DNA from 3 places in the Streptomyces sp. NPDC007346 genome. Region 3 is predicted to be linked to each of the others. Evidence: riboswitches for the same ligand, from Rfam matches in the RefSeq annotation. Region 3 holds a riboswitch; each other region holds the start of a gene.

The links. A riboswitch is a leader RNA that binds a small molecule or an ion and turns the genes downstream of it on or off. The one in region 3 is predicted to bind cyclic di-AMP.
Positions count from the first base shown of each region.
Region 1: linked by a shared signal. The riboswitch ahead of AB0917_RS30850 (M23 family metallopeptidase) and the one ahead of AB0917_RS22170 (LysM peptidoglycan-binding domain-containing M23 family metallopeptidase) in region 3 are both predicted to bind cyclic di-AMP.
Region 2: linked by a shared signal. The riboswitch ahead of AB0917_RS29340 (C40 family peptidase) and the one ahead of AB0917_RS22170 (LysM peptidoglycan-binding domain-containing M23 family metallopeptidase) in region 3 are both predicted to bind cyclic di-AMP.

Region 1 is NZ_JBEYKR010000184.1:3,341-10,433, reverse strand. It holds gene AB0917_RS30860 (pitrilysin family protein) at 1-11, shown strand, start outside; gene AB0917_RS30855 (pitrilysin family protein) at 38-1,408, shown strand; cyclic di-AMP (ydaO/yuaA leader) riboswitch at 1,666-1,832, shown strand; gene AB0917_RS30850 (M23 family metallopeptidase) at 1,846-2,673, shown strand; gene AB0917_RS30845 (GntR family transcriptional regulator) at 2,894-3,592, shown strand; gene AB0917_RS30840 (HPr family phosphocarrier protein) at 3,762-4,043, opposite strand; gene AB0917_RS30835 (GNAT family N-acetyltransferase) at 4,204-7,092, shown strand.
Region 2 is NZ_JBEYKR010000159.1:7,136-14,228, forward strand. It holds gene AB0917_RS29330 (ABC transporter ATP-binding protein) at 1-615, shown strand, start outside; gene AB0917_RS29335 (dihydrodipicolinate synthase family protein) at 612-1,550, shown strand; cyclic di-AMP (ydaO/yuaA leader) riboswitch at 1,955-2,141, shown strand; gene AB0917_RS29340 (C40 family peptidase) at 2,145-2,615, shown strand; gene AB0917_RS29345 (ATP-binding protein) at 2,843-3,274, opposite strand; gene AB0917_RS29350 (helix-turn-helix transcriptional regulator) at 3,525-4,385, shown strand; gene AB0917_RS29355 (DUF397 domain-containing protein) at 4,413-4,655, shown strand; gene AB0917_RS29360 (8-amino-7-oxononanoate synthase) at 4,722-5,894, opposite strand; gene bioB (biotin synthase BioB) at 6,039-7,093, shown strand, end outside.
Region 3 is NZ_JBEYKR010000088.1:22,051-29,143, forward strand. It holds gene AB0917_RS22140 (1-hydroxy-2-methyl-2-butenyl 4-diphosphate reductase) at 1-596, shown strand, start outside; gene hpnH (adenosyl-hopene transferase HpnH) at 602-1,621, shown strand; gene AB0917_RS22150 (aspartate aminotransferase family protein) at 1,709-3,106, shown strand; gene AB0917_RS22155 (XRE family transcriptional regulator) at 3,166-3,774, shown strand; gene AB0917_RS22160 (DUF6126 family protein) at 3,820-3,996, shown strand; gene AB0917_RS22165 (tyrosine-protein phosphatase) at 4,001-4,813, opposite strand; cyclic di-AMP (ydaO/yuaA leader) riboswitch at 5,224-5,384, shown strand; gene AB0917_RS22170 (LysM peptidoglycan-binding domain-containing M23 family metallopeptidase) at 5,388-6,407, shown strand; gene AB0917_RS22175 (SGNH/GDSL hydrolase family protein) at 6,570-7,093, shown strand, end outside.

The DNA of each region.
Region 1 (7,093 bases), on a different contig from region 3:
CGGACAAGTGAGCGACGCCGCCGTGACTGGAGTAGCCATGGAGTACCACCCGCAGCCGACCCCGGGCACCGCCCGGCCGTGGGCGTTCCCCGCGCCCGAGCGCGGCTCCCTGCCCAACGGGCTGACCGTGCTGCGCTGCCACCGCCCCGGCCAGCAGGTCGTCGCCGTGGAGATCTTCCTGGACGCGCCGCTGGACGCCGAGCCCGAGGGCCTGGACGGCGTGGCCACGATCATGTCGCGCGCGCTCTCCGAGGGCACCGACAAGCACAGCGCGGAGGAGTTCGCCGCCGAGCTGGAGCGGTGCGGCGCCACCCTGGACGCGCACGCCGACCACCCCGGCGTCCGGGTCTCCCTGGAGGTCCCGGCCTCCCGCCTGGCCAAGGCGCTCGGCCTGGTCGCCGAGGCCCTGCGCGCCCCGGCCTTCGCCGAGAGCGAGATCGAGCGGCTCGTCGGCAACCGCCTGGACGAGATCCCGCACGAGCAGGCCAACCCCTCCCGGCGCGCCGCCAAGCAGCTCTCCAAGGAGCTCTTCCCGGCCACCGCCCGGATGTCGCGCCCGCGTCTGGGCACCGAGGAGACCGTGCGGCGGATCGACGCCGCCGCCGTGCGGGCCTTCTTCGACGCCCACATCCGCCCGGCCACCGCGACGGCCGTGATCGTCGGCGACCTCACAGGCATCGACCTGGACGCCCTGCTCGCCGACACCCTCGGCGACTGGTCGGGCGACGCGGGCCAATCCCGCCCGGTCCCGCCGATCACCGCCGACGACACCGGCCGGGTGGTCATCGTGGACCGGCCCGGCGCGGTCCAGACCCAGCTGCTCATCGGCCGCATCGGCGCCGACCGGCACGAGCGCGTATGGCCCGCGCAGGTGCTCGGCACGTACTGCCTGGGCGGCACGCTCACCTCCCGGCTGGACCGGGTGCTGCGCGAGGAGAAGGGCTACACCTACGGCGTACGGGCCTTCGCCCAGGTCATGCGCTCGACCGGCCCCGACTCCGGCGGCGCGGCGATGCTCGCCATCAGCGGTTCGGTGGACACCGAGTCCACCGGACCGGCGCTGGAGGACCTCTGGAAGGTCCTGCGGACGCTGGCGGCCGAAGGGCTGACCGACGCCGAGCGCGAGACGGCCGTGCAGAACCTGGTGGGCGTCGCCCCGCTGAAGTTCGAGACGGCGGCCTCGGTCGCGAGCACACTGGCCGACCAGGTCGAGCAGAACCTGCCCGACGACTACCAGGCCCAGCTGTACGCCCGCCTCGCCGAGACGGGCACCGTGGAGGCGACCGCGGCCGTGGTCAACGCCTTCCCGGTGGACCGGCTGGTCACGGTCCTGGTGGGGGACGCGGGGCAGATCGCGGAGCCGGTGAAGGCGCTCGGCATCGGAGAGGTGACCGTCGTCAGCGGCTGACGCGCCGTCGGCACACGCGGACACCTCGGCACACCGGGACACCTCGGCATACCGAGGCAAAGGACCCTGGCGGACAACTGCCCGCCAGGGTCCTCCCCTTTTGTCCACTTGATCCCCACCTCACCGTCTTGGTGGTTTAACTCCCTTTCCGTCCTGTGGGATGCGCGACATATCGCCCTGTCCGTTTGGTGATGGGAAGTCGCCCCGCCTAGCGTCGGCCCGGCTGTCCGTCACCCGTATGCCGCGTCCGCGGCGCCGGGCAGCCATCGCCGAGTCCCCGTCAGGCGCGAGCCTGGGGAGCCGGGGACCCACGCAGTCCCTGGGGTGAATCGGAGACCCGTGCCGTCAACCGGCGCGGGAACCCGTAGGAGACCTTCCTGCTCCGAACCCGTCAGCTAACCCGGTAGGCGAGAAGGAAGGAAAGGATCAGCCCCTCCATGGCGTTCACCCGTGCCACCGGGAAGCACCGTGCCCCCAGCCGCCTGACGCGCCGCCGTGCCCAGGCCGCCGGCGTCGCGGCCCTGGCCACCACCGGAGTCCTCGGCTCCCTGGCCTCCCCGGCCGTCGCAGCGGAGGCCGAGGCCCCCCAGGCCGCCGAGACCGCGCTCACCCAGGCCATCACCCTCGACGCCACGCTCGCCGAGCAGATCGAGGCCCAGGCCCGGGTGCAGCACCAGCAGGCCGAAGCCGTCGCGAAGGCGAAGGCGAAGGCGGCCGCCGAGGCCAAGGCCAGGGCCGCGAAGGCCAAGGCCAAGGCCAAGGCGGAGGCGGAGGCCCGGCGCAAGGCCGAGGCCCGCGCCGAGGAGGTCCGCGAGGAGAAGGCCAGGGCCGCCCGCGCCGCCGAGCGCGCCCGCCTGAACGCCTTCCACCTCCCGGTCGCCGGCTCGTACGTCTCCACCGGCTACAAGTCGAGCGGTGCGCTCTGGTCCTCCGGCAGCCACTCCGGCGTGGACTTCCACGCAGCCTCCGGCAGCTCCGTCGTCGCGGTCGGCGCCGGTACGGTCGTCGAGGCCGGCTGGGGCGGCGCGTACGGCAACAACATCGTGCTCCGGATGACGGACGGCACGTACACCCAGTACGGCCACCTCTCCTCGATCGCCGTCTCCGTCGGCCAGAGCGTCACCTCCGGCCAGCGGATCGGCCTCTCCGGCTCCACCGGCAACTCCACCGGCCCGCACCTCCACTTCGAGGCCCGGACCACCCCGGCGTACGGCTCGGACCTGGACCCGGTCGCCTATCTGCGCTCGCACGGCCTGAACGTCTGACCCGGCCTCGCGCCCCTCGCCACCCGAAGGCCCCGGTTTCCCGCCGGGGCCTTCGGCGATGCGCCGGAAAACCCCCGTACCGGGCCTCTTCGCCTCCGCCCCGGCCAGAAGATATCCATCAATTCCGGCCTGCCGTCGGAAAGGGCGGCGGATTGCAATAGAGTCACGGAACAGGCGTCGGCCGGCCGCGTTTCGCGGGGATTGAGGCGGAGGTTCGGACATGCGCATTCCCGCGCATTCGGTATGCACGGCAATCCGTGACGACATCGTCTCCGGTGTCTACGAGCGCGGCAGCCGCCTCACCGAGGAGCTGCTGGCGCGGCGGTACGGGGTCTCCCGCGTCCCGGTGCGCGAGGCGCTGCGCACCCTGGAGTCCGAGGGGTTCGTCGTCACCCGCAGGCACGCCGGGGCCTGTGTCGCCGAGCCCACCGAGCAGGAGGCCGCCGACCTGCTGGAGGTGCGGATGCTCCTGGAGCCGCTCGGCGCGGCACGGGCGGCCCAGCGCCGCACGGAGGCCCACCTCAAGGTGTTGCGCGGCCTGGTCAGGCTGGGCCAGGAGCGGGCTCGCCGGGGCGAGGGGGAGGATCTGCGGTCGCTGGGCGGCTGGTTCCACGAGACCCTCGCCCAGGCCTCCGGCAGCCCCGGCCTCATCGCCCTGCTCACCCAGCTCAGGTACAAGGCCGCCTGGATGTACGCCGTCGAGCAGCCGGCCCGGCCGGTCGACTCCTGGGCCGAGCACGGGGCCATCGTGGACGCGGTGGCGCGCGGCGACGCGGAGCGGGCCAGGGCGCTGACCGCCCACCACGCGGAGCGGACCGCCGGGGCCCACCGGCTGCGCCGCCCCGCCCGGCGCGAGGCGCCGCAGCGCCGGGTGAGTTCTTCGCAACATGGCGTAAACATCACGGGTGTCCGCCATTAACAAGGACGCCGTATAAAAAGGGAAGCAATTGCCGATGGCTTTGTTCGCGCTGCCCGGACAATTACTGAGTGCCCGATGTTCCGGCGTCCGGAACAACGAAAGAGCCGTGATTCCCCCGGCCAGGGGAACCACGGCTCACGTCCGTCGCCGTTGTACGGTCTCGGGCTCGTCAGACGGTCTCGGGAAGCTCTTCGAGTCCCTCGGCGACCAGCTTCGCCAGACGGTCCAGGGCGGCCTCGGCGTTGTCCGCGTCGGAGGCGAGCACGATCTCCTCGCCGCCCTGCGCGCCCAGGCCCAGCACCGCGAGCATCGAGGCGGCGTTGACCGGGTTGCCGTCGGCCTTGGCGATCGTCACCGGGACGCCGGAGGCCGTGGCGGCACGGACGAAGATGGAAGCGGGGCGGGCGTGCAGGCCCTCGGCCCAACCGACGTTTACGCGGCGCTCAGCCATGGTTCTGCCCTTCACATATCAACGGTTGTCTAGACCAGTCTCTCATGCGGTGCGCAATGCTGTGCCCGGCCTTCCCTCCGGCCGGCCTCGTCCGGGTCGTCCTCAGACTGCCCCGGCACCGACCCCTCCGCTACCGGGACGGCGGCCGTAGGCTGGGCCCATGGAGCCCACGCCGGAGCTGAGTCCGCATCACGCGTACCCCGACCACTGGGAAGCGGACGTGGTGCTGCGCGATGGTGGCACCGCGCGCATCAGGCCGATCACCACGGACGACGCCGAGCGGCTGGTCAGCTTCTACGAGCAGGTCTCCGACGAGTCGAAGTACTACCGGTTCTTCGCGCCGTACCCCCGCCTCTCCGACCGGGACGTGCACCGCTTCACCCATCACGACTACGTCGACCGGGTGGGGCTGGCCGTCACGATCGGCGGCGAGTTCATCGGGACCGTACGCTACGACCGCATCGACGGACAGGGCAGGCCCGCCTCCGCCCCCGCCGACGAGGCCGAGGTCGCCTTCCTCGTCCAGGACGCCCACCAGGGCCGCGGCGTCGCCTCGGCGCTGCTCGAACACATCGCCGCCGTCGCCCGCGAGCGCGGTATCCGGCGCTTCGCCGCCGAGGTGCTCCCCGCCAACAACAAAATGATCAAGGTGTTCCGGCACGCGGGCTACACCCAGCAGCGCAGCTTCGAGGACGGCTCCGTCCACCTCACGCTCGACCTCGAACCCACGGAGAAGTCCCTCGCCGTGCAGCGCGGCCGTGAGCAGCGCGCCGAGGCCCGCTCGGTCCAGCGCCTCCTGGCCCCCGGCTCCGTCGCGGTGATCGGCACCGGCCGCACGCCCGGGGGAGTGGGCCGCACGGTCCTGCGCAACCTCCTCGGCGCCGGCTTCACGGGCCGTACCTACGCCGTGAACCGCGCCTTCGACGAGGGCCTCGCAACCCTGGACGGGGTCCCCGCCCACCGCTCGCTCGGCGAGATCGACGAGCGGATCGACCTCGCCGTCATCGCGGTCCCCGCCCACCGGGTCCCCGAGGCCGTCGCCGACTGCGGCGAGCACGGGGTCCAGGGCCTGGTCGTCCTCTCCGCCGGCTACGCCGAGCGGGGCTCCGCCGGCCGCGAGCTCCAGCGCGAACTGGTCCGCCAGGCCCGCTCGTACGGCATGCGGATCATCGGCCCCAACGCCTTCGGCATCATCAACACCGCCGAGTCCGTCCGGCTGAACGCCTCCCTCGCCCCCGAGTCGCCCGCCCGTGGCCGGATCGGCCTGTTCACCCAGTCCGGCGCGATCGGCATCGCCCTCCTCTCCGGCCTCCACCGGCGCGGCGCCGGCCTGTCCTCGTTCATCTCGGCGGGCAACCGGGCCGACGTCTCCGGCAACGACTTCCTCCAGTTCTCGTTCGAGGACCCGGACACCGACGTCGCCCTCCTCTACCTCGAGTCGCTCGGCAACCCCCGCAAGTTCACCCGCCTCGCCCGCCGCACCGCCGCCGTGAAGCCCGTCGTCGTGGTCAAGGGCGCCCGGCACAGCGGCACCAACCCGCCCGGCCACGCCGTCCCGGTCAGCCGCATCCCCGACGCCACCGTCTCCGCCCTGATGCGGCAGGCGGGCGTCATCCGGGTCGACACGGTGACCGAGATGGTCGACGCCGGGCTGCTCCTGGCCGACCAGCCGCTCCCGGCCGGCCCCCGGGTCGCCATCCTCGGCAACTCCGAGTCCCTCGGCCTCCTCACGTACGACGCCTGCCTGGCCGAGGGGCTCCGCCCGCGCCCGCCGCGCGACCTCACCACGGCCGCCTCCCCGCAGGACTTCCGGGACGCGCTGGCCGAGGCGCTCGCCGACGGGACCTGCGACGCCGTGATCGTCACCGCCATCCCGTGGGTGGGGGAGGACGGCGAGGCCGAGACCGGCGACGGCGAGGTGCTGGCCGCCGCCCTGCGCGGAGCCGCGGCCGGCGGACCGGCCAAGCCCGTCGCCGTCGTCCACGTGGAGATCGGCGGCCTCGCGGAGGCCCTGGCCGCCGCCAGCAGCACCGCCGCACCCCACACCCGGCCCACCACGCTCGCCGGCCGGCCCCCCGGCCCGCCGGGAGCGCAGACGAGCCCCGGGGCGGCCGGGACGGCGAGCGCGGCGCCCCCGGCGGACCGGCCCACGGAGCCCGAGGACCGGTCCCCCGGCCGCATCCCCGCCTACCCGGCCGCCGAACGTGCCGTACGGGCGATGGCGGAGGCCGTGAAGTACGCCCAGTGGCGGCGCCAGGCGGCCACCCCCGGCAAGGTGCCCGAGTTCCTCGACGAGACCACCGACGAGCCCGGCACCGCCGCCCTGATCGACACCCTGCTCGGCGCCGCCCCCGACCCCCGCGGCCGCGCCCTCACCCACGACGAGGCCCGCGAGCTGCTCGGCCGCTACGGCATCCCCGTACGCCCCACGCTCCCGGCCCCCGACCCCGAGGCGGCCGTGGCCGCGGCCGCCCGCCTCGGCTACCCGGTGGCGCTGAAGACCACCGCACCCCACCTGCGCCACCGCGCCGACCTCGGCGGCGTACGGCTCGACCTCGCGGACGAGGGCGCCCTGCGCCGGGCGTACGGGGAGTTCACCGAGCTCCTCGGCAAGCCCGCCGAGCTCCTCCCGGTCGTCCAGTCCATGGCCCCGCGCGGCGTGGACACGGTCGTACGGGCGTCCATCGACGCCGCCGCCGGGGCCATCCTCTCCTTCGGCCTGGCGGGCGCCCCCTCCGAGCTGCTCGGCGACACCGCGCACCGGCTGGTTCCGGCCACCGACCGTGACGCGGCCGAGCTGATCCGGTCGATCAAGGCGGCCCCGGTCCTCTTCGGCTGGCGCGGCTCGGCGCCCGTCGACACCCCGGCCCTGGAGGAGCTGCTGCTGCGGCTGTCCCGGCTGGTCGACGACCACCCCGAAGTGGTCTCGGTGGCGCTGGAACCGGTGGTCGTGGCCCCCCAGGGGCTGACCGTGCTCGGCGCCGGGGTCCGCCTGGCCCCGCCGCCCCCGCGCGGCGACCTCGGCCCCCGCCGCCTCCCGAACTACTGAC
Region 2 (7,093 bases), on a different contig from region 3:
GAGGAGCTGCTCGACCTGGTCGGACTGCCCGGCCACACCCTCGCCGCGCTGCCCGGACAGCTCTCCGGCGGCCAGCGCCAGCGCGTCGCCATCGCGCGCGCCCTGGCCCTCGAACCGGAGCTGATCGTCGCCGACGAACCGACCTCCGCGCTCGACGTCTCCGTACGCGCCCAGGTGCTCAACCTCCTCGTCGACCTGCGCGAACGCCTGGGCCTGGGCATGGTGTTCATCTCCCACGACATCCAGACCGTGCGCTACCTCGCCGACCGCATCGCCGTCCTCTACCTCGGCCGCATCGTCGAGGAGGGCCGGGCCGCCGACGTGGCGGGCTCCCCCCGCCACCCGTACACCGAGGCGCTGCTCTCCGCCACCCCCAGCCTGCTGGAGGCGACGGACCGCATCGTGCTCACCGGCCCGGTGCCCTCCGCCACCAACCCGCCGCCCGGCTGCCCCTTCAGCACCCGCTGCTGGAAGGCCGACGCGGAGTGCGCCACGGTCTTCCCCGCCGAGACCTTCGGGCCCGACGAGCACCGCTGGCACTGCGTCCACCCCCAGAGCCCCGCCTCCCCCGCCGGGAAGCGGACCCCCGTAACGCCCGCAAGGAGCACCGCATGACCGCCCCCACCCCCTCCTACTCCGGAGTGATCCCGCCCGTCGTCACCCCGCTCACCGCGGACGGCGAGCTCGACCGCATCTCGCTGGAGCGGGTCGTCGGCCATCTCCTCGAAGCCGGTGTCAGCGGCCTCTTCGCCCTCGGCAGCTCCGGCGAGACCGCCTATCTGACGCCCTCGCAGCAGGACGAGGTGATCAAGGTGATCACCTCGGCCTCCGCGGGCCAGGTGCCCGTCCTCGTCGGCGCCATCGAGACCACCACCAACCGGGCGATCGAGCGGGCCCGCGCCGCGGCGGCCCTCGGTGCCGACGCGGTCGTGGCCACCGCGCCCTTCTACACGCGCACCCACGCCACCGAGATCGACCGCCACTTCCGGGACATCGCCGCGGCCGTGGAGCTGCCGCTCCTGGCGTACGACGTGCCGGTCTGCGTGCACAGCAAGCTGGACCCGGAACTCCTGCTGCCGCTCGCGGCGGACGGGGTGCTCGCGGGGGTCAAGGACTCCAGCGGGGACGACGGCTCCTTCCGCCGGCTGGTCATCGGGGCCCGCGACCTGTCCGGGTTCTCCGTCCTGACCGGCCATGAGCTGGTGGTCGACGCGATGATGCTGAGCGGCGCCGACGGTTCCGTACCCGGCCTGGGCAACGTGGACCCGCACGGCTACGTGCGGCTGCACGAGGCCGCCGTACGCGGTGACTGGGCCGCCGCCAGGGCCGAACAGGACCGGCTCGTCGGCCTGTTCGACATCGTCCGTGCGGCCCGTCCCGGCACGGCTTCGGCCACGGCCGCGGGCCTCGGCGCGTTCAAGACGGCCCTGATGCTGCGCGGGATCATCGACACCAATGTGATGAGCCCGCCGATGCGCCGACTGGACGAGGCGGAGACGGCGTCGGTCGCCGCGTGCCTGGAGCTCGCGGGCCTCTCCCTGGCCCGCTGAGGCCACGAGCGTCGGGCGGGCCGGGTCGCCCTGCCGCCGGACCGGGACCGAGCCGCTCCACGCGCCCGGAGCGCATTACGGGAGCGGGCCGGTCACCACGCCGTGCGACACGCCCGGTCCGGCGATCGGTTTTCCTCGCTCGTTCGGCGTAGGAGATCACCCGCGCGAGCGACGGCCCAACTTGCGTTCCGCGCGTGGGCCGTACTCGAAATGCGCCCTTTCGTCGCTGGTACGAGGGTGTGCGCCCGGCTCGTCGGCGGGCGCGAATGCGCTCTGTCCACCCGAACGGGTCAGTGGTGAGGAGACTCACAAATCGCCGTTTCAACTCGGAAATCCGGCACTTGGTGAGTCAAGATCCCTGGGACGACAAGCCCCCGCCACCGCGGCGGGGCGGTCCGGGTGGACGCCGAGTCCTGCCGCCTCCCGGATGACTGGTCGACAGGAGTGGATCGGCAGGAGTGGAGGACCCGAGTACAACGGGCCGACCGGGAGACCGGGAAGCCCTCGGGGTGAAGCCGCTCCACGCGGCCGGGCAACTTCGCCAGCCCGAACCCGACAGGTCATCCTTCACAGGCGGCTGACGAAGGGTTGCGCATGTCTGCGCAGGTTCATGTCCCGTCTCTGCTCACCCGGGTCGGTACGGCTTCCGTACTCACCCTTGCCGTTACCTCCTCGATGCTGGCGCCAGGCCTGGTCAACGACGCCGAGGCCGCCACCCATTCGGCGAAGGCGCTGAAGGTCGCCGCGTCGAAGAAGGGGGCTCCTTACAAGTACGGGGCCGCCGGCCCCAGCCGTTTCGACTGTTCCGGGCTGACTCTCTACTCGTTCAAGAAGGCCGGGAAGAAGCTTCCCCGCACGGCACAGCAGCAGTACAACAAGACCACCCGTATCACCGCGTCGAAGCGGAAACCCGGCGACCTGGTCTTCTTCCATTCCGGGCGCAGCGTCTACCACGTGGGCATCTACGCCGGGTCCGGGAAGATCTGGCACTCCCCCAAAACAGGGGACGTGGTACGACTGGCGAAAATCTGGTCCAAGAGCGTCTGGTACGGACGGGTCCGCTGACCCACCGACCGGACGCTCTTCCCTTGCGGGCGGCAGGGACGGCCGGGACGGTACGGGCGGCGCTTCCCGCCCCGGTCCGGTGAGCGCCGCGCCGCCGCCGCCCGCGTACCGCTCAGGCGGTACGCGGGTGGCGCGGCCACCGGCGCCGGCCGGTCCACGAACCGGGGCTGTCCCGTCCCCGGACCGGGCCGCCTCCTCCTGGACCGGCCGGTCCCCGAGCCGCGCGGTCAGCCCTGGGTGGGTGCGGCCCAGGGCAGCGTGATCCAGACCGTCTTGCCGCCCTCGGCCGTCGGGACGACCGTGAGCCGCCCGCCGTACTCCTTGGCCAGCGACCGGATGATCATCAGGCCCCGCCCGTTGTCCTGCCGTACGGCGGCGGGCAGCCGTTGAGGCCACCGGGGGTGACTGTCCGTCACGCCCAGGCGTAGGACCTCGTCGCGTTCGAGACGCAGTTCCACGGTGAAGGTGGGTGACTGGCCGAAGGTGTGCTGGACCGCGTTGGTGGCGAGTTCGGAGATGATCAGCCGGATGGTGTCGGCCAGCTCCGTGTCCTCCGAGAGGCCCCATTCGGCCAAGGTCCTGGCCACATGTCTACGGGCCGAGGAGACCGAGGCCGGATCGCTCGGCAGGGTGACGGTTGCTTCCTGATGGTCTGCCATGGCGACGCCGTCCCTTTCGCGCCCCGGCCGACCGGCAGTCGGCCAGGATGGTGCTTCGCGCCAGACTGCCACTGTTGAAGCTCGCTGTAACGACGTTCGACCAAGATATGCATATATCTGTCGCTCGAAGCGGTGAATTCGGGTCCCACACAACCCGGACGAAGGGCACACTGGCCCCTCTGCGGGCCCGAACCTTGCGGTGCGTATCGGACCCGTCCCGTTCCGTTCCGCACAGCGCGAGGAGACCCGGATGCTGCACGGCCCCGTCGTCCGACGACGGAAGCTCGGCGAGGAGTTACGGAGTCTGCGGCACGCCTCCGGACTGACCAGCCGGGACGCGGCGCGCCTGCTGGGCTGGCACCAGTCGAAGGTGAGCCGCATCGAGACCGGCGCCAGCGGGGTCAGCCCCGGTGACGTGACGCGCCTGCTCGACACCTACGCGGTGCGCGACACACAGCTGCGCGCCCTGCTCGAAGTGCTCGCCGGGTCGGCGGGCGGCGGGGGCGCGGGGTGGTGGCACGCCTACCGGGGGCTGATCCCGCCCCAGTACCGCGACTTCATCAGCCTGGAGTCCCAGGCCGACACCGTGCGGAGCCTGGAGACCTCGGTGGTGCCGGGGCTGCTCCAGACCGCCGGCTACGCGCGGGCGGTGACCCGCGCCTCGCTGGACGGCCTGCCCGCGGACCATCTGGACTCGCTGGTCGAGGTGCGGCTGACCCGTCAGAGGGTGCTGCGCGCGAAGCCGCCGCTGCGGTTCACCGCCGTGCTGGACGAGGCGGTGCTGCACCGGAGGGTGGGCGGGCCCGAGGTGATGCGCGATCAGCTGGACCATCTGACCCAGGTGGCCCAACTCCCCCATGTGGAGCTTCAGTTACTGCCGTTCTCCGTCGGCGGTCACGTCGGACTCACCTGCCCTTTCGTTATCTTCTCCTTTCCGAACATTTCTGATCTGGATGTGGTCGTTCTTGACCACTTGACGAGTAGCCTCTATCTGGAGCGGAAAGAAGACCTCGAGGCGTACAGCTCGGCCTTCCGCACCTTGCAGGCGCACGCACTGACGCCGGACCAATCGCTGGAGCTCGTCGCCGCGATCCGCCGCGGCATTCGTTAGGACGTCCGACTGCCCGAGGGGGGCATCATGTCCGACCGTCTCGCACCGCACGCGTCACCTTCCACCGCGGGGCCACCGCCGTGGCGACGCAGCAGCCGCTCCACCGGAATGAACAACTGCGTGGAGGCCGCACGGCTCTACGGCCCCGAGCCCGGCGGCGCGCTCCTCGCCGTACGCGACTCCAAGGACGTGGAACGGCCGCCGCTGCGCTTCACCGCGGCGGCCTGGACCACCTTCGTGGCCGGACTGGACCCGCGAGGGGTCGGCTGAGCCTCGCGGGGTCAGGGAGCCTCGCGGGTCAGCTGAGCCTCCCCGGGTCAGCTGAGCCGCGCGGGGTCAGCCGAGCGGAATCAGGGCCTCCCGGGGTGCGGTGGCGACGATCGTGGCCACCGCGGCTCCGATCCGCTCCTCGGTGAGGTCCGCCCGCGCGGTCAGCCGCAGCCGGGAGACGCCGTCCGGCACCGACGGCGGGCGGAAGCAGCCCACCGCGACCCCGGCCGCGCGGCAGTCGGCCGTCCACCCCACCGCCGCGTCCGCGGAGGGGGCCCGGACGGAGACGACCGCCGCGTCGGGCCGGACCGCGGTCAGCCCGGCGGCGGTGAGCTGCCCGTACAGCGCGGTGGCGACCTCCCGGGCCCTGGCCGCCCGTTCCGGTTCCCGGCGCAGCAGCCGGAGCGCGCCCAGCGCCCCGCCCGCCGCGGCCGGGGCGAGGCCGGTGTCGAAGATGAACGTACGGGCCGTGTTGACCAGGTGGTCGATGACCCGGGCCGGTCCGAGGACCGCGCCGCCCTGGCTGCCCAGCGACTTGGAGAGGGTGAGCGTGGCGACGGTCCCCTCGCCGCCCGCGAGCCCGGCGGCGGCGAGGGCGCCACGACCGCCGTCGCCGAGGACGCCGAGGCCGTGGGCGTCGTCCACGACGAGGGCGGCGTTCGCGGCGCGGCAGACCTCGGCCAGCGCGGTCAGCGGTGCCGCGTCCCCGTCGACCGAGAAGACCGAGTCGGTGACGGCGAGCGCCCGCCCTCCGTGGCCGTGGAGCGCCTTGGCGACCGCGTCCGGATCGGCGTGCGGGACGACCGTGGTCCGTGCACGGGAGAGCCGGCAGCCGTCCACGACGGAGGCGTGGTTGCCGGCGTCGGAGACGATGAGCGAACCGCGCCCGGACAGTGCCGTCAGGGCCGCCAGGTTGGCCGCGTAACCGGAGGAGAGGACGAGGGCCGCCTCGAAGCCGCAGAAGTCGGCGAGTTCCCGCTCCAGTTCGGCGTGGAGCGCGGTGGAGCCGGTGACCAGCCGTGATCCGGTCGCGCCCGCGCCCCAGCGGTGGGCGGCGCCGGCCGCGGCGGCGACGACCTCCGGGTGCCGGGTGAGGCCCAGGTAGTCGTTGCTCGCGAGGTCGAGAAGCCCGGCTTCCGCACTCCTCGGGCGCAGGGACCGGACGAGTCCGGCCTCGGCCCGGCGGCGGGCCTCGTCGTCGATCCAGTCGAACGGGGCGAAGGGCGGGGCGAAGGACATAGGGCGGTCCCTTTTGTAGGCAGCTCACAGACCCTAGCGGGGTGCGCAGCAGGTCAGGGTGTGGCAATACACACACCCTCGCCCACGTCTCCTGTCCGGTTCCTCCTTGGCTGGAGGTGGTGCCGTAAGCCAGGATCGTCTTTCATGGACCTGCTGAACACGCTGGTGGACAAGGGGCTGCGGCGCGAACTGCCGACCCGCGATGAAGCGCTCGCCGTGCTGGCGACCTCCGACGACGACCTGCTCGACGTGGTGGCCGCCGCGGGCAAGGTACGCCGCCAGTGGTTCGGGCGGCGCGTCAAACTCAACTACCTGGTCAACCTGAAGTCGGGGCTCTGCCCCGAGGACTGCTCGTACTGCTCGCAGCGGCTCGGCTCCAAGGCCGGGATCCTCAAGTACACCTGGCTGAAGCCCGACGAGGCGTCCAAGGCCGCGGCCGCCGGGGTGGCGGGCGGTGCCAAGCGGGTCTGCCTGGTGGCGAGCGGGCGCGGGCCGACGGACCGGGACGTGGACCGGGTCACCCGGACCATCGAGGCGATCAAGGAACAGAACGAAGACGTCGAGGTCTGCGCCTGTCTCGGTCTGCTCTCCGACGGACAGGCCGACCGGCTGCGTTCGGCGGGCGCCGACGCGTACAACCACAACCTCAACACGTCCGAGGAGACGTACGGGGCGATCACGACCACCCACACGTACGCGGACCGGGTGGAGACCGTCCAACAGGCCCAGGCCGCGGGCCTGTCGGCGTGCTCCGGGCTGATCGCCGGGATGGGCGAGAGCGACAAGGACCTGGTCGACGTCGTCTTCGCGCTGCGCGACCTGGACCCGGACTCGGTGCCGGTCAACTTCCTGATCCCGTTCGAGGGCACACCGCTGGCCAAGGAGTGGAACCTCACCCCGCAGCGCTGCCTGCGCATCCTCGCCATGGTCCGCTTCGTCTGCCCCGACGTGGAGGTCCGGCTCGCGGGCGGCCGCGAGGTGCATCTGCGCTCGATGCAGCCGCTGGCCCTGCACCTGGTGAACTCGATCTTCCTCGGTGACTACCTGACCAGCGAGGGCCAGGCCGGCCAGACCGACCTGGACATGATCGCCGACGCCGGTTTCGAGGTGGAGGGCGCGGGCACGACGACGCTGCCGCGCCACCGGGCCGACGCGCTCGGCGGGGGCTGCGGGTCGCAGGCCGCACCGGAGCAGGCGGG
Region 3 (7,093 bases):
GCGCACTGGGCATCGAGCAGCTGGCCCTGCGCAGCGGCAAGCGCCCCGGGGGGCCGGTGCGGATCCTGAGGACCGGCATGGGCCCCCGGGCGGCGGAGGCGGCCGTGGCGGCGGTCCTGGCCCCCGGTGGCGTACCGGACGCCGCCGTCATCGCCTCCGGCTTCTGCGCCGGCCTGGCCCCCGGGATGCACCCCGGGGACCTGGTGGTCGCCGAGGAGACCCGGGACGCGGACGGCGACACCCCCTGTGCCGGCACCGGGCTGCTGGTCGCAGCCCTGGCCCGTGCCGCCCCCGGCAGCACCGTCCACACCGGCCTCGTGGCCGGCTCCGACCACGTCGTACGCGGCCCCGAGCGGGCGGCGCTGCGGTCCACCGGGGCCATCGCGGTGGACATGGAGTCCGCCGCGACACTGCGCACCGCCCTGTGCCACGGGCCACGCCCGGTTGCGGCCGTCCGGGTGGTCGTGGACGCTCCAGAGCATGAGCTCGTCCGCATCGGCACGGTCCGCGGAGGAATATCGGCCTTCCGCGTTCTCCGTGCCGTCCTTCCGGCTTTCTACGAATGGCACCGTTCTTTACTGCTCCCCAGGAGGTGAGCCAGATGGCCATGCCGCTCCGTCAGTCCATCAAGGTTGCGACGTATCTCTTCGAACAGAAGCTCCGCAGGCGTGAGAAGTTCCCGCTGATCGTCGAGCTGGAGCCCTTGTTCGCCTGCAACCTCGCGTGCGAGGGGTGCGGGAAGATCCAGCACCCGGCGGGTGTCCTGAAGCAGCGCATGCCGGTCGCGCAGGCAGTGGGCGCGGTGCTCGAATCCGGTGCCCCCATGGTCTCCATCGCGGGCGGCGAGCCGCTGATGCACCCGCAGATCGACGAGATCGTGCGCCAGCTCGTCGCGAAGAAGAAGTACGTCTTCCTCTGCACCAACGCGATGCTCATGCGCAAGAAGCTCGACAAGTTCACCCCGTCGCCCTACTTCGCCTTCGCCGTGCACATCGACGGGCTGCGGGAGCGGCACGACGAGTCGGTCGCCAAGGAAGGCGTCTTCGACGAAGCCGTGGAGGCGATGAAGGAGGCCAAGCGGCGCGGCTTCCGCGTCACCACCAACTCCACCTTCTTCAACACCGACACCCCGCAGACCATCATCGAGGTCCTCAACTACCTCAACGACGACCTGAAGGTCGACGAGATGATGATCTCGCCCGCCTACGCCTACGAGAAGGCGCCCGACCAGGAGCACTTCCTCGGCGTCGACCAGACCCGCGAACTCTTCAAGAAGGCCTTCGCGGGCGGCAACCGGGCCCGCTGGCGGCTCAACCACTCGCCGCTCTTCCTGGACTTCCTGGAGGGCAAGGCGGACTTCCCCTGCACCGCGTGGGCCATCCCCAACTACTCGCTCTTCGGCTGGCAGCGCCCCTGCTACCTGATGAACGACGGCTACGTTCCGACGTACCGTCAGCTCATCGAGGAGACCGACTGGGAGAAGTACGGCCGGGGCAAGGACCCGCGCTGCGCCAACTGCATGGCGCACTGCGGCTACGAACCCACGGCCGTCCTCGCGACCATGGGCTCCCTCAAGGAGTCGCTGCGCGCGGCACGGGAGAGCGTGAGCGGGAACCGGTGACCTGATGCCGGCGAGGGGGCCGGTGGCCCCGGCCCCCTCGGGGAACGTACCGACTCGACCGAACGTACCGAAGGAGAAGAGCGGGCGATGACGGACGGCGGGCCCCAGGGTTTCGACCTGGGACGGCTCCTGGCGGAGCGCGGCGGCGAGCGGTACGAGCTGCACGCGCGCCACCTCAACCACCAGCTGCCGCGCATGCTGCACACCATCGGCTTCGACAAGGTCTACGAGCGGGCCGAGGGCGCGTACTTCTGGGACGCCGAGGGCAACGACTACCTCGACATGCTCGCCGGGTTCGGCGTGATGGGGCTCGGCCGGCACCACCCGGTCGTCCGCAAGGCCCTGCACGACGTGCTCGACGCCCAGCTCGCCGACCTCACCCGCTTCGACTGCCAGCCGCTGCCCGGCCTGCTCGCCGAGAAGCTGCTCGGCCACAGCCCGCACCTGGACCGCGTCTTCTTCGGCAACAGCGGTACGGAAGCGGTCGAGACGGCGCTGAAGTTCGCCCGGTACGCCACCGGGAAGCCCCGCGTCCTGTACTGCACCCACGCCTTCCACGGGCTGACCACCGGCTCCCTGTCGGTCAACGGCGAGAGCGGCTTCCGGGACGGCTTCGCCCCGCTGCTGCCCGACACCCCGATCGAGCTGGGCGACCTGGACGCGCTGCGCCGGGAGCTCAAACGCGGGGATGTCGCGGCCCTGGTCGTGGAGCCCATCCAGGGCAAGGGGGTGAACGCCGCGCCGCCCGGCTTCCTGCGCGAGGCCCAGGAGCTGCTGCACCGGCACAAGGCGCTCCTGATCGCCGACGAGGTGCAGACGGGGCTGGGCAGGACCGGCGACTTCTACGCCTACCAGCACGAGGACGGTGTCGAGCCCGACCTCGTTTGTGTCGCCAAGGCGCTCTCCGGCGGCTATGTGCCGGTCGGCGCCACGCTCGGCAAGGACTGGATCTTCCGCAAGGTCTACTCCTCCATGGACCGGGTCCTGGTCCACTCCGCGAGCTTCGGCTCCAACGCCCAGGCCATGGCGGCGGGGCTCGCGGTGCTCACGGTGATGGAGGACGAGGAGACGGTCGCGAACGCCCGGCGCACCGGCGATCTGCTGCGGGAGCGCCTCGCGGCGCTGGTGGACCGCTACGAGCTGCTGCACGAGGTGCGCGGGCGCGGGCTGATGATCGGCATCGAGTTCGGCCGGCCCGCCTCGCTGAAGCTCCGCAGCCGCTGGACCGTGCTCCAGGCCGCCCGCAAGGGGCTCTTCGCCCAGATGGTCGTGGTGCCGCTGCTGCACAAGCACCGCATCCTCACCCAGGTCTCCGGCGACCACCTGGAAGTGATCAAGCTGATTCCGCCGCTGGTCATCGGGGAGGCGGAGGTGGACCGTTTCGTGGCGGCGTTCACGGAGGTCATGGACGACGCGCACAGCGGCGGCGGCCTGATGTGGGACTTCGGCCGCAACCTGGTCAAGCAGGCCGTGGCCAACCGCTGAGTTCTTGCCTCCTGGGCAATTTATTTGCCCGGGAGGAAAGTTCCTGGCCCAATGGAGACATGAATCCTCCGGACGAAGGGGTGGCCGACGAGCTCCCCGGCGTCGCGTCCCGACTGCGCGACCTGCGCCACGGGCGCGGCCTCATCCTGGAGACCGCCGCCCAGCGGGCCGGCCTCTCCCCGGCCCACCTCTCCCGGCTGGAGACGGGCCGCAGACAGCCCTCGCTGCCCATGCTGCTGGGCCTCGCCCGCATCTACGGTACGACGGTCTCCGAGCTGCTCGGCGAGAAGCCGCCCGAGCGGGAGGCGATCATCCGGGGCGGCGCCTTCGAGGGCGCCGAGGCCGACGGCTGGATGTACCGCAGGGCGGGAGGTTCGGGCCGCGCCATGCAGGCACTCAGGGTCCGGGTTCCGTACGGAGCCCAGGGCGACCTGGTGCGGGTGCACCCCGGCGAGGAGTGGCTGTACCTCCTCGAAGGGCGGCTGCGGGTCGCCCTGGGGGAGACCGTGCACGATCTGGACCCGGGCGACAGCGCCCACTTCGACTCGCTCACACCGCACCGAATCGCCGCCCTGGACCGGGGCGGGGCGGAGCTCCTCTTCGTCCACTCCCTGCTCCAGAGCCCCGCGGCCGAGCTCTGCCTCGGCAACGCGCTCCACGCGCGCTGACCCCCATTCGTCCCACCGGCCGCGAGGCCGGCAGAGAGGACCGTCATGTCCGATTCCGAGCGCTACGACCCGTTGAGCCCGAGACACCCCAAAATCGCCAAGGACTCGCAGGAGCGGCGGATGCCGCGCGGTCTGGTGATCCGGCTCGTGGCCTACCTGGTGGTCGGCCATGTGCTCGCGGCCTTCCTCTACCTGCTCTTCATGGTGGCGGGCGCCGAGTGACCGCTCAGCCCTGGTCGAGCAGCCGCTCGCGCAGCCGCTCCCGGGTCTCGGCGGAGACGTTCAGCCCCTCCGCCAGGTAGCGGTCCGTCGTGCCCCAGGTCTCGTCGATGGCCGTGAACGCCGCCGTGAGGTAGGAGGCCTGCGCCCCGAAGAGCGGGTTGAGCAGCTCCATCACCTCGGCGGACATCCCGGTCTCGGACATGTCCGAGCGCTGCACCTTGTACCGGCGGTGGGGGTCGTCGGACTTGAGGTAGTCCGCCTCGATCGCCTCGCGCTCGACACCGACCGCGAGCAGCGAGACCGCGATCGAGAGACCAGCCCGGTCCTTGCCCGCCGCGCAGTGCATCAGGGCGGGCACGCTGTCCTGCGCCAGCGCGTGCAGTACGCGGCTGTGCTCGCCGGTGCGGTCCAGGATGGTGGAGCGGTACATGTCGATCATGCGCTCGGCGGCCTTGCCGTGCGCCAGGATCGAGCGCAGCTGTTCGATGTTCCCGTCGCGCACCAGCCGCCAGAACTCGGCTCCGTCGGCCGGGTCGGTGAGCGGAATGCTGACATTGCGGACACCGGCCAGCTCGATGTCGTACCCGTCGAGCTTGTGGTCGGCGGAGTTGCGGAAGTCGAAGACGGTGTGCAGCCCGAGCCCGCTCAGGAAGAGCGCGTCCTCGGCGGTGGCATGCGCCAGGTGGCCGCTCCGGTAGAGCCTGCCGAAGGCGGTGCGCCGCCCGTCCGTGGTGGGGAGCCCGCCCACGTCGCGGAAGTTGCGGACTCCGGTCAGTGCGGTCTCGGTCGGCGGGACCTGTGGCACCTGCTGCGTCACGGTGGCTCCTGGAATCTCTGGCGTCGGCGCGGCTCTCCGGCGAGGGCGCTCCTGTGACGATACGACATCGATTCACCGGGAAAACGGCGGTCCACTGACAGGTTGTCAGGGCTCGCGCCCAGGGTGTGTCCGTATTGGTGTATTTCGTGGAACATGCCCTGCTAATGGGGGAGATGGGATTCCGTAGGTGAGCGGGATCATATCCGTGACGGACCGTGGCGGCGGCGCCCGGACGCTTTCCCGGTATCCGTAAGGAAAGCCAAGATCCGTAATCCACGGAGTGTGACGGGAAAACCGGAGCGATATTGAATCGATGATTCCGGTGTGCAACCGACGGCTTGTTCCGCTCGTCCTGACTCGCTTACGGTCACGTCAATCCGGACGGACCGCCTAATCCTGCCGCCGCCCGGAATTCGCACCCACCCACTCACGCGTGGCAGGAGCGGGGGAACCAGGTAAGCCGCCGGCCCGGAGCGATCCGGACCGGCTCGGGGTGAAGTCGCCACCCGGCGGCCGGGCATCTCCAGCCCGAACCCGACAGCTCACCTCGCAGGCGCCGGAGAGGAACTTCCCCATGCCCGCACAGGGTAAGCACCGTCGTCCCAAGTCCGGCCCGATCCACCGCGGCGTCCTCGCCGCGGGCACCGGCGGCGCCGTACTCGCGCTCCCGCTGATCGGCGCCACCGGCGCGCACGCCGCGGAGAAGGCGGCCCCCGCCGCCAAGCCCGCCGCCGCCTCGGCCACCGCCGCCCAGTCCGCCCCGCAGGCCGCACCCGCCAAGGCGAAGGCCGCCCCGAAGACGTACTCCGTCGTCTCGGGCGACTACCTCGCGAAGATCGCGGCCGAGCAGCAGGTCAAGGGCGGCTGGCAGAAGCTGTACCAGGACAACCGCTCGACCGTCGGCGGGAACCCCAGCCTGATCTTCCCGGGCATGAAGCTCACCCTCGGGGCCAAGGCGTCCGGCTCGGCCGCCCCTGCGGAGGCCAAGAAGGCCGCCCCGGCCCCCAAGGCCGCCCCGAAGAAGGCCGCCCCGAAGAAGGCCGCCCCGAAGAAGGCCGCGCCGAAGAAGGCGGCCCCGGCCCCCGAGGCCGCGCCGAAGGAAGCCCCGAAGGGCGACACCATCTCGGCCGACGACTCCGAGCGCTCGGGCACCTCCGCGCAGACCGGCTCGTCCCGGTCCACCGGCTCCGGCTGGACCGCCCCGCTGGACAGCGCCAACGTCACCACCCAGTACCGCGCTTCCGGCTCCAGCTGGTCCAGCGGTTACCACACCGGCTCGGACTTCCGGGCCGCCTCCGGCACGCCCGTCCGCGCCATCGGTCCGGGCACCGTGGTCTCGGCCGGCTGGAGCGGTTCGTACGGCAACGAGGTCGTCATCCGGCACGACGACGGTATGTACTCCCAGTACGCCCACCAGTCCTCGCTGAGCGTCTCCGCCGGCCAGACCGTCTCCGGTGGCCAGCAGATCGGCCTCTCCGGCTCGACCGGCAACTCCACCGGCCCGCACCTCCACTTCGAGGTCCGCACCGGCCCGAGCTACGGCTCGGACGTCGACCCGATCGCCTACCTGCGCCAGCACGGCGTCTCCCTCTGACCCGAGGGCGACACAAAGTGACCGCGGGGGGGTGCGCGGCTGCGCACCGCCCCTCCACTTATTCCGGCTTTACTCAAATCTGACCGGGTGGTCTATCTCACCACCCGTCAACCCCGTATTACGGTCGCGTAGGTCACATTGAACGGTGCAGGATATGTGCTTGTGGCAGACGATTCGAGAACCCAGCAGCAGAACACCATCGGGTCGTACGCGGCGATCGGGGACAGTTTCACCGAGGGCGTCGGAGATCCCGGCCCCGACGGCACCTTCGTCGGCTGGGCGGACCGGTTCGCGGTTCTGCTCGCCGACCGACTCCCGGCCCCCGACGCGGCGACGAGCCCGGACGAGACCCGGCACGGCGCTTTCCGTTACGCCAATCTCGCCGTACGCGGACGCCTCCTCGACCAGATCGTCGAGGAGCAGATCCCCCGCGCCAGGGAACTGGCCCCCGACCTGGTCAGCTTCTGCGCGGGCGGCAACGACATCATCCGGCCCGGCACCGACCCCGACGATCTGGCCGAACGCTTCGAGCGGGCCGTCGCGGAGCTGACCGAGGCGGTCGGCACCGTCATGGTCACCACCGGCTTCGACACCCGGGGCGTTCCGGTGCTGCGCCACATGCGCGGCAAGATCGCCACGTACAACGTCCATCTGAGGGCCATCGCCGACCGCTACCACTGCCCCGT